2 regions of the Lelliottia sp. CFBP8978 genome follow, and region 2 is predicted to be linked to the other one. Evidence: predicted binding sites of a transcription regulator. Region 2 holds the regulator's gene; the other holds the start of a gene.
What was found. Region 2 encodes PurR, which represses purine synthesis genes. Its sites were predicted from a motif close to CANGCAAACGTTTGCNTG; they were not measured.
Positions count from the first base shown of each region.

Region 1: pyrC (dihydroorotase) is a predicted target of PurR. The motif match lies at 1,861-1,878, and genes of this name have one in related genera.

Region 1 covers NZ_CM188253.1:1,695,562-1,700,248, forward strand. The annotation lists gene bssS (biofilm formation regulator BssS) at 1-159, opposite strand, end outside; gene dinI (DNA damage-inducible protein I) at 430-675, opposite strand; gene pyrC (dihydroorotase) at 749-1,795, opposite strand; gene SOM82_RS07885 (lipoprotein) at 1,938-2,498, opposite strand; gene grxB (glutaredoxin 2) at 2,623-3,270, opposite strand; gene mdtH (multidrug efflux MFS transporter MdtH) at 3,333-4,541, opposite strand.
Region 2 covers NZ_CM188253.1:1,925,082-1,929,768, forward strand. The annotation lists gene punC (purine nucleoside transporter PunC) at 1-671, opposite strand, end outside; gene punR (DNA-binding transcriptional activator PunR) at 786-1,697, shown strand; gene purR (HTH-type transcriptional repressor PurR) at 1,713-2,738, opposite strand; gene cydH (cytochrome bd-I oxidase subunit CydH) at 3,035-3,124, shown strand; gene SOM82_RS09050 (MFS transporter) at 3,287-4,456, shown strand; gene sodB (superoxide dismutase [Fe]) at 4,492-4,687, opposite strand, start outside.

The DNA.
Region 1 (4,687 bases), 230 kb from region 2:
GGTTAACCACAGTGTCTGTCCAACTTCCGCTTCTTCACGGCTTGGCTGATTCGGGGTCTGGTAGTGCAAACGCAGCATCAGTGCGTCGTAGCTGTCTACGGTACTGATATCCCATCCAACAAGAGGATGGGTCTGGATGACTTCATTATTCTTTTCCATCATAACCCCCGTAATACGTGTGAGAAGACAACGACTGTGAGGTTCAATGCGTGTTTTTCTGAAGCAACTTCAGTATATCAATAAATAAGGGTTATGCAGGGGAAAATAAACAGGCTGCAACACATTTTTCTGCTTTTTAGGATTGTTTGAACAATAAAGCGTCATCTTATTCACGTTTTTTTAAGAAGACAGACAATTATTTTGAACTTAACGGAAAGGGATAAAAAAGCCGGGGCGACCCGGCAAAAAATGACAATGAGGGAGCAATAATTAATCGGTGATAAACCAGTCGTCGGCACTCTCCCAGGTCTCCTGGAGGATTTCGCTTATGCGGTCTTTGTCGTCTTTCGCCGCGCCGAGGACGGAGAGATTGTTAGCGGCCGCGTAACGCACGGTGACGGCACCGCCACGATCGGGAAAACTGTTATTAATACGACGGGATAACTCACCCGCAAGCGCATCCAGTGCGCCAGCAGGCAAGACAGTGGTTTTGGCGATAGTCACTTCAATACGCATAATTGCCCCCTGTGTAATATACTGTTTATTTATACAGTTATATTATGCAACTTACAACAGGGGGAACAAAAAATTAGCGTTTTACCGTCCAGTGTACGGTTTCACCGGCCAGGAACGGGATCAATGTATCATCCGCCAGGGCGATAGATTCTGCTATCTGGCTCTCTTTACGTTCCAGTTCGATGAAGGTTTCATTCACGGGCAGACCGTAGAAACGCGGGCCATTGAGTGAGCAGAAAGCCTCGAAGTGCTCCAGCGCGCCCATCTCTTCAAAGACGGTTGCGTAACTGGCAAGCGCCGTTGGCGCATTGAAACAACCGGCGCATCCGCAGCTGGCTTCTTTACGATGACGCGCATGCGGCGCTGAGTCAGTCCCCAGGAAAGCACGCGTAAACCCGCTGGCGACCAGCTCACGCAGCGCCTGCTGATGGGTATTACGTTTCAGGATCGGCAGGCAGTAGAGGTGCGGACGAACGCCGCCCACCAGCATATGGTTACGGTTAAACATCAGATGCTGCGGGGTGATAGTGGCTGCGAGCCGCTCGTTACCGTCGCGCACATACTCGGCGGCATCTTTAGTCGTAATGTGTTCAAAGACCACCTTCAGACCCGGTAAACGCTGGCGCAGTGGCTCCATCACCGTGTCGATAAATCGGGCTTCGCGGTCAAAAATATCAATCTCAGCATGGGTCACTTCGCCGTGCACCAAAAGCGGCATCCCCAGTTTTTCCATGCGCTCAAGAACCGGCATGATGGCATCAATGCTGGTCACGCCATGACTGGAGTTGGTGGTGGCGTTGGCCGGATAGAGTTTTGCGGCGGTGAAGACGCCTTCGTTAAAGCCGCGTTCGACCTCGTTCGGATCGAGTGAATCGGTCAGGTAGCAGGTCATCAACGGGGTGAAATCATGGCCTGCCGGGATGGCATCAAGAATGCGCTGGCGATAGGCTACAGCGGCTTCAACGGTGGTGACTGGCGGGACCAGGTTAGGCATAACAATCGCGCGGCCATAGATTTCACTGGTGTAAGGGACAACGGTGTTAAGCATATCGCCATCGCGCAGATGGATATGCCAGTCGTCAGGGCGGCGGATTTTCAGAACCTGGGGTTGTGCAGTCATTGATATGCTCCGGCTTATCAGGAATCAGTCATAAGGATGGCTGTTTTTGCCGGACACAAATCATAAGCGTAAACGTTTTCGTTTGCACACATTTCCGTAAAACTATCGTGCAATAAAAAGGACGCCAGCGGCGCCCTTAACGTTAGTCTGTGAACGGGATAATAATTTCACCCGGCTTCACTTCAATACCTTTGGCATATTTCTTCGCTAAGGCTTCACCCTTGCTCTTGTCTTCGCTCAGGACATACGCAGGTTGCTGATTGAAATAGTTACGCAGCGACTGGTTCAGATAGGGCATCAGCGTTTGCAACACCGGTTTCATTTTTTCCGGCGTGACTTGGGCGTCGGTGATCTCCATCTCCTGCAGATAAATCGCCCCTTTCTCCTTATTGAAGACCGGCAGCGCTTTAAGCTTGAGCTTGATGTTGGCTTTCTGGCTGCCAAACAGAGAGTTCATATCCAGCTTTGCATCACCGGACAACACCACTTTGTTTGGCTCTTCGCGGCCAATCTGGCTGACCAGCTGGCTCAATACGATATGGGCATCGGCCACACCCGGCACGCCAATATCTTTTGAAAAGTTATTATGTTTTTCCAGCGCCTGATTAATTTCCTGTTCACTGACGGTGTACTGTGTAAGCTGGTTACAACCCACCAGCAGGCCGCTGATAAGTAATGCAGCAGCAATAATGATTTTATTCATGGGCTTCCTCAACATGATCCCGGCGCTCTGTCCTGAGGCACAAGTATGTCAGGCGGTGAATCCTGAGACCAGCAGAAAAAGCTGATAGTGAAGAGGCGGGAGGCAGCTCCCGCCATGAACGGCACTAAATAGCCTGAGAGGAAAGCAGATTGATTTGCGTTTGCTTCGCCATATTGTCGCGATAGTCAGCCACCCGCGTTGGCCATTGAATTCCGGCCACCAGAGTCAGGTTGCGCAGAAGCGGGAAGAGATGAATGTCATCGTCGGACAGCTCGCCATTCACCGCATTGGGCTTAACGATCAGTTTGTCCAGCGCGCGCAGATCGTCACTGATATTTTTTACCAGGCCCGCCGAGTGGGAGAGGTGCTCGGCAAAATTGCCAATGGCGGCCTCTTTTTTCTCGACGAAATACGCCCGCGCCTGCGGTGTGGCAAATTCATCAAAAGCGCCTTTGGCAAAACGCGGGATAAGCAGGCGGTTAACGTAGCCATTGACCTTACGCAGCCACTCTTCAATGGCCCGGTTTTGTTGACCGGTGAGCAGCGGCGCGCCATCAAGCTTATCAACGTAGTGAACGATATCCATGCTTTCAGGGAGATAGCGACTGTCGTCTTTTTGCAGAATCGGGGCCATTTTCTTGCCGATCATGCGGGTGGGGGTCGCTTCGTCATCGTTGAGCAGCGTGACTAACTCAACCGGGAGATTCTTCAGCCCAAAGATCATCCGGGCTTTCAGGCAGAACGGGCAGTGATCGTAGATATAAAGCTTCACGTTTCTCCTCCATTTGTTGATCGTCAGTCTTCAGTATGGAGGAGAAAAAAGCATCATTCAAATCAAGCGCCTGGTTCAAGCATACCGCGGGTGATCCGTTTCTGGCTAAATTGCCACCACAACGCCAGCAGCGTCATAAAGCCCACCACACCCAGCATCATCCAGGGTAACTCCGGCTGATTGAGCGCTTTTCCTGCATCAAACAGCCAGCCGCCGCCTGCGTATCCGAGCGCACCGCCAAAGGCCAGACCCAAACGGCTAAAGCCCATATAGCTGCCACGAGCCCGAGGATCGGCAAGCCCGGCGCTCAGCGTTTCGCGAGCCGGTTCAGCGATGATTGAGCCAATGTAGAAGGTGCAAATCAGGATAAACAGCTGCTGCAGAGTGCTCACCAGACCAATTGGCATCATGCTGAGGGTCATGAGGAGCAGACCCGCCATCAGGCGATGTTCCAGGCGAAAACGTTTCTCGCTCCAGCGAGCAATAGGGTAGAGCAGCGTGAGCGACAGGCTGGCTTCAATGGCATACATCCATTTGACCGCCGCCGGAGAACCGGCAATATCGTTGACCATGATCGGGAGCATGAGCATGACCTGCACCGCCAGCATGTAATAACCCGTCAGGGTGAGCACGTAAGTCACAAAGCGTTTATCAGCCAGGACCCGACCCAGCCCTTCACGCACGGGCGCTTTCACCGTCGAGAGCTTCCATGCGGGCAGCAGCCAGGCGTTAAACGCCGCGCAGAGGATAAACAGAATCGCGCCGGTCGCGCAGACCAGACGGAAATCGTATTGCAGCAGCCAGCTTCCCAGCAGCGCACCAATCACCGCTCCGGCGCTGTCCTGCATCATTAGTAAGGAGAAAAAGCGACCGCGATGTTGCGGGCGAATCAATTTCACCACCAGCGCGGTGCGCGGGGGATCAAACAGCGTGCCGCCAATCCCGGAGAGGAAACAGGAGAACCACAGCAGCCAGGGATCATGCGCGATCCCCATCGTGGCAAATCCCGCCGCGCGCAGCAGCATGCCGGTGACAATCATCGGTTTTGCCCCAAAGCGATCGGCGATGGCGCCGCCAAAAACGCCCAGTCCTTGCTGCACAAACTGACGCAAGCCCAGCGCAATACCCACCATTAATGCCGCCCAGCCCATTTGATCCACAAAGCGAATGGAGATCAGCGGGAACACGACAAAAAAGCCAAGTACCACCAGCATATTATCGACGAGAAGGAAATATTTACCCAGGTTCCTTGCCTGTGATACGCGGGACATTTTTACTCCAGGGAAATACGCGCCATCCTGCAGGCTGGCTCCGCGTCGGCTGTGTCCCGAATCCCGTTTAACAACGTTTATCGTTGTTGCCGGAGATCGCCGGAACTGCCGCCTGGATGCAACCTGAATGATTTTGTGTAATGAAA
Region 2 (4,687 bases):
AGCCAGGCAAAAAAACTGGCAGAACAGGCGGCGTAAATCAGCACATTGCCGCGATAAGCGCGCGAACGCAGAAGCGACAGGAAGGTTACCCGGCTTTCATTATTCTCAGCGGTTTTGGCCGGCGCAGGTTTCAGCGTCAAGGCCGGCAACATTAAGGCCAGCGTAATGATGAACAACGTAGCAAAGATGGCCTGCCAGTCAAAATGCACCAGGATCCAGCTGCCGAGCAGCGGTGCCAGCGCCGGAGAAAGACCCACCAGCGGCATAATGGTGGCAAAAATACGGTTTACCCGTGAGGCCGGATAATAATCCGTGACCAGCGCCTGCCAGGTGACGGCGGCGGCACACACGCCAAAGGCCTGAACAAAACGCAGGACCAGCAGCCAGGTGGCATCGCGCACCCACAGCATCCCGAGGCAACCGGCCGCGAAAATAGCCAGGCCGATCAGTAACACAGGCTTGCGGCCATAGCGGTCAGAAAGTGGTCCCCAGAGCAGCTGGGCGAAGGCAAAGCCGGCCAGAAACACGCTCAGGCTGGCGCTGATGGCTGCAGCAGGCGTCTGGAGATCGGCCTGCATCGCGGCGAACGCGGGCAGATACATATCGGTGGCCAAAAAGCCCAGCACGCTTAAGCCGCCGAGCCAGACCAAAAATCCTTTGTTGGGTTGCATTGTTATATTTTCCTAAGAAGGCAGGTACACACTGGCGCAAAGTGTAGGGAGTGCAATCTGCCTTGTGAAACGCTAATATTTGGCGGTTGCATTCAAAAATTTTGCAGGCAAAAAATGTGGTCTGAATATTCCCTGGAAGTGGTAGATGCGGTCGCTCGCAATGGCAGCTTTAGCGGTGCGGCGCAAGAGCTGCATCGCGTTCCTTCTGCTATCAGCTATACGGTGCGTCAGCTGGAAGAGTGGCTGGCGGTTCCGCTGTTTGAGCGTCGTCACCGCGACGTGGTTCTAACGCCAGCAGGCGCGTGGTTTTTGAAAGAAGGGCGCTCTGTTATCAAAAAAATGATGATCACGCGAGAACAGTGCCAGCAGATTGCCAATGGCTGGCGCGGGCATCTGTCTATTGCGGTTGATAATATCGTTAAACCCGAACGCACCCGGCAGATGATCGTCGACTTCTATCGCCATTTCTCGGACGTAGAACTTCGCGTCTCGCAGGAGGTATTTAATGGCGTGTGGGATGCGCTGTCGGATGGCAGGGTAGAGATGGCGATCGGGGCGACGCAGGCGATCCCGGTGGGTGGGCGCTATGCGTTTCGGGATATGGGCTCATTGAGCTGGACCTGCGTTGTCGCCCGCCATCATCCGCTGGCGGCAATGGACGGCCCGCTGAGCGATGATACGTTGCGCAACTGGCCTTCACTGGTGCTGGAGGATACCTCCCGCTCGCTGCCTAAACGCATTACCTGGCTACTGGATAACCAGCGACGCGTGGTTGCGCCAGACTGGGAGTCCTCGGCAACTTGTCTCTCCGCCGGGCTGTGCGTGGGGATGGTGCCGGTTCACTTCGCTCGCCCTCGCATCGATCGCGGCGAGTGGGTGGCGTTGACGCTGGAAAATCCCTTCCCGGATGCGGCATGCTGTCTGACCTGGCAACAAAACGATATGTCGCCTGCGCTGGCGTGGCTGCTGGATTATCTGGGGGACAGTGAAACGCTGAACAAAGAGTGGCTGAAGGAGCCGGAGTAACCGGCTCCCCTCAGATTAACGGCGATAGTCGCGGAACGGACCATCTGCAACTGAACGGCGTTCGATCAGACGCGGGTGTACTTCAATCGACTGTGATTCTTCACGTTTGCTGACGATGCGGTCCATCAGCATATTAAAGGCTGTTTCACCCAGCGAGTCTTTCGGCTGGTGAATGGTTGTCAGCGCCGGGGTGAAGTAGCGGGCGTTGCGCACGTTATCGTACCCGATCACGGAAATGTCCTGCGGCACGCGCAAACCGAGCTCATCGGCTGCGCAAAGAGCCCCCATCGCCATAATATCACCACCGATAAAGACCGCGGTTGGACGGTGCGACTGGGAGACGATCTGCTGCATCGCGCGATAGCCGGATTCCGGCTCGAAGTCGCCCTGTACAATCCAGTTTTCTGGCACGGTGATCAGCGCTTCTTCCATCGCTTTCATAAAACCAGCAAGACGCCCAGCGCCGGTATTGCGCTCAAGCGGACCCGGGATCACGCCGATTTCACGATGACCGCGCTCAATCAGATAGCGGCCCGCCATGTAGCCGCCTTCAAAGGCGTTGTCGTTGACGGAATCAGTAAAATCAGCGCGGGTATCACCCCAGTCCATCACCACCATCGGAATGTGGCGGTACTCCTCCAGCATGGAAAGTACTGACTCCGGGTATTCAGAACACATCACCAGCAGGCCGTCGACGCGTTTCTGCGCCATCATCGACAGATACGCGCGTTGTTTTTCCTGGCTGTTCCAGGCATTGCCCAGAATCAGGGTATAGCCTTTCTGGAAACAGTTTTTCTCGACCGCTTCGATGATCTCGGCAAAATAGGCCGCTTCGCTACTGGTGGCCAGCAGGCCGATAGATTTGGTGTGGTTGACTTTCAGGCTACGCGCAACGGCACTGGGGGAGTAGTGCAGTTCCTTGATCGCCGCCCACACCGCGTTGCGCGTTTCTTCCGCAACGAAACGGGTTTTGTTAATTACATGTGATACGGTTGTAGTGGAAACGTTTGCGCGTTTCGCCACATCTTTGATTGTTGCCATTACATGTCACTCCAGACCATATCTTAAACTCCTGAAATACTTAAAGGTAAACGTTTGCCTTCTCTCACCCTTATCTCGCAATGTAAATTGCGATACGCCGGGAAAACGACTCAGAACGTCAGGAGGGGGTCAGTGGCCGGTACGCTTATAAATTTAGCGTGGAATTTTGTCTCATCTTGATGAAAAGGGGAAGAGCAAAAACGGTTATCAGCCTAAATCCAGGAAGATTTTTGGGGTAAACTGTGTAAAAATGAGCAAGCTCACTATTCGTGGGGAGATTAAAAGGAGAAAAATTGATGAGTACCGATCTTAAGTTTTCGCTGACGACAACTATTATTGTTCTGGCTCTGATTGTCGCTGCGGGTCTGACCGCTGCACTGCACTGATTTAAACGGGGGAGAGACTCTCCCTCGTTCTCCTCTCTGATTGTTACCCTTATTGCAAAAATCTTTTGCTGATTTGTTAACTTCTCATTTTTTGTGATTGATGTCATGCTTTTGACTTCTTAGTTCTGTGTCGCGTAATGACACGGCATCCGGAGTTGAACAATGAAAATCAATTTTCCTCTGCTGGCCCTGGCGATTGGCGCTTTTGGGATTGGCACCACCGAGTTTTCCCCAATGGGGCTGTTGCCGGTTATTGCCAGAGGGGTAGACGTCTCTATTCCGGCGGCGGGTATGCTGATCAGCGCCTACGCCATTGGCGTGATGATTGGTGCGCCTCTGATGACGCTGCTGCTGTCTCATCGCGCACGCCGCAATGCCCTTATTTTCCTGATGGCGATTTTTACGCTGGGCAACGTGCTCTCGGCGATGGCTCCTGATTACACCACGCTGCTGCTGTCACGCATTCTGACCAGCCTGAACCACGGCGCGTTCTTTGGCCTCGGCTCGGTGGTGGCTGCAAGCGTGGTGCCAAAACACAAACAGGCCAGCGCGGTTGCCACCATGTTTATGGGGCTGACCATTGCCAATATTGGCGGTGTTCCGGCGGCGACCTGGCTGGGCGAGGTCATTGGCTGGCGGATGTCGTTCCTCGCTACGGCGCTGTTAGGTGTCGTTGCGATGGTGGCATTGTTCTTCTCGCTGCCAAAAGGAGAAGCGGGCGAGCGGCCTGATGTCCGTAAAGAGTTGTCGGTGCTGGTTCGTCCGCAGGTGCTGTCGGCTCTGCTCACGACGGTATTAGGCGCAGGCGCAATGTTCACGCTCTATACCTATATTTCCCCGGTTCTGCATGATATTACGCACGCCACTCCGATCTTTGTGACGGCCATGCTGGTGCTGATTGGCGTAGGTTTCTCCATTGGCAACTATCTGGGCGGCAAGCTGGCGGATCGTTCGGTCAGCGGTACGCTGAAAGGCTTTTTAACGCTGCTGATCGTTATCATGGTGGCGATTCCCTGGTTGGCGCGCAACGAGTTTGGGGCGGCTATTGCTATGGTGGTGTGGGGCGCGGCAACTTTTGCGGTTGTTCCGCCGCTGCAGATGCGTGTGATGCGCGTTGCCCACGAAGCACCGGGGCTTTCGTCATCCGTCAATATCGGGGCGTTTAATCTGGGTAATGCGCTGGGGGCGGCAGCGGGCGGTGCGGTGATCTCCGGCGGCCTGGGATACAGCTTTGTTCCGGTGATGGGGGCGATCATTGCGGCGCTGGGTCTGCTACTGGTGCTGGTGTCGGGCCGTAAACAGCCGGAACCGGTAAGCGCGACAGAGTCATGAAAAAACGCAGAAGGGGAGCCCCTTCTGCGTGTCTCTTATGATGCGAAGTTCTTCGCAACAAATTGCCAGTTAACCAGCGCCCAGAAATGCTCAAGGTAGTTCGGGCGCGCGTTACGGTAATCAATGTAGTAGGCATGTTCCCACACATCGACGGTCATCAGCGGCGTGGCGCTGGTGGTCAGTGGTGTGCCCGCGTTTGAGGTAGAGACGATAGCCAGTTTGCCGTCGGCC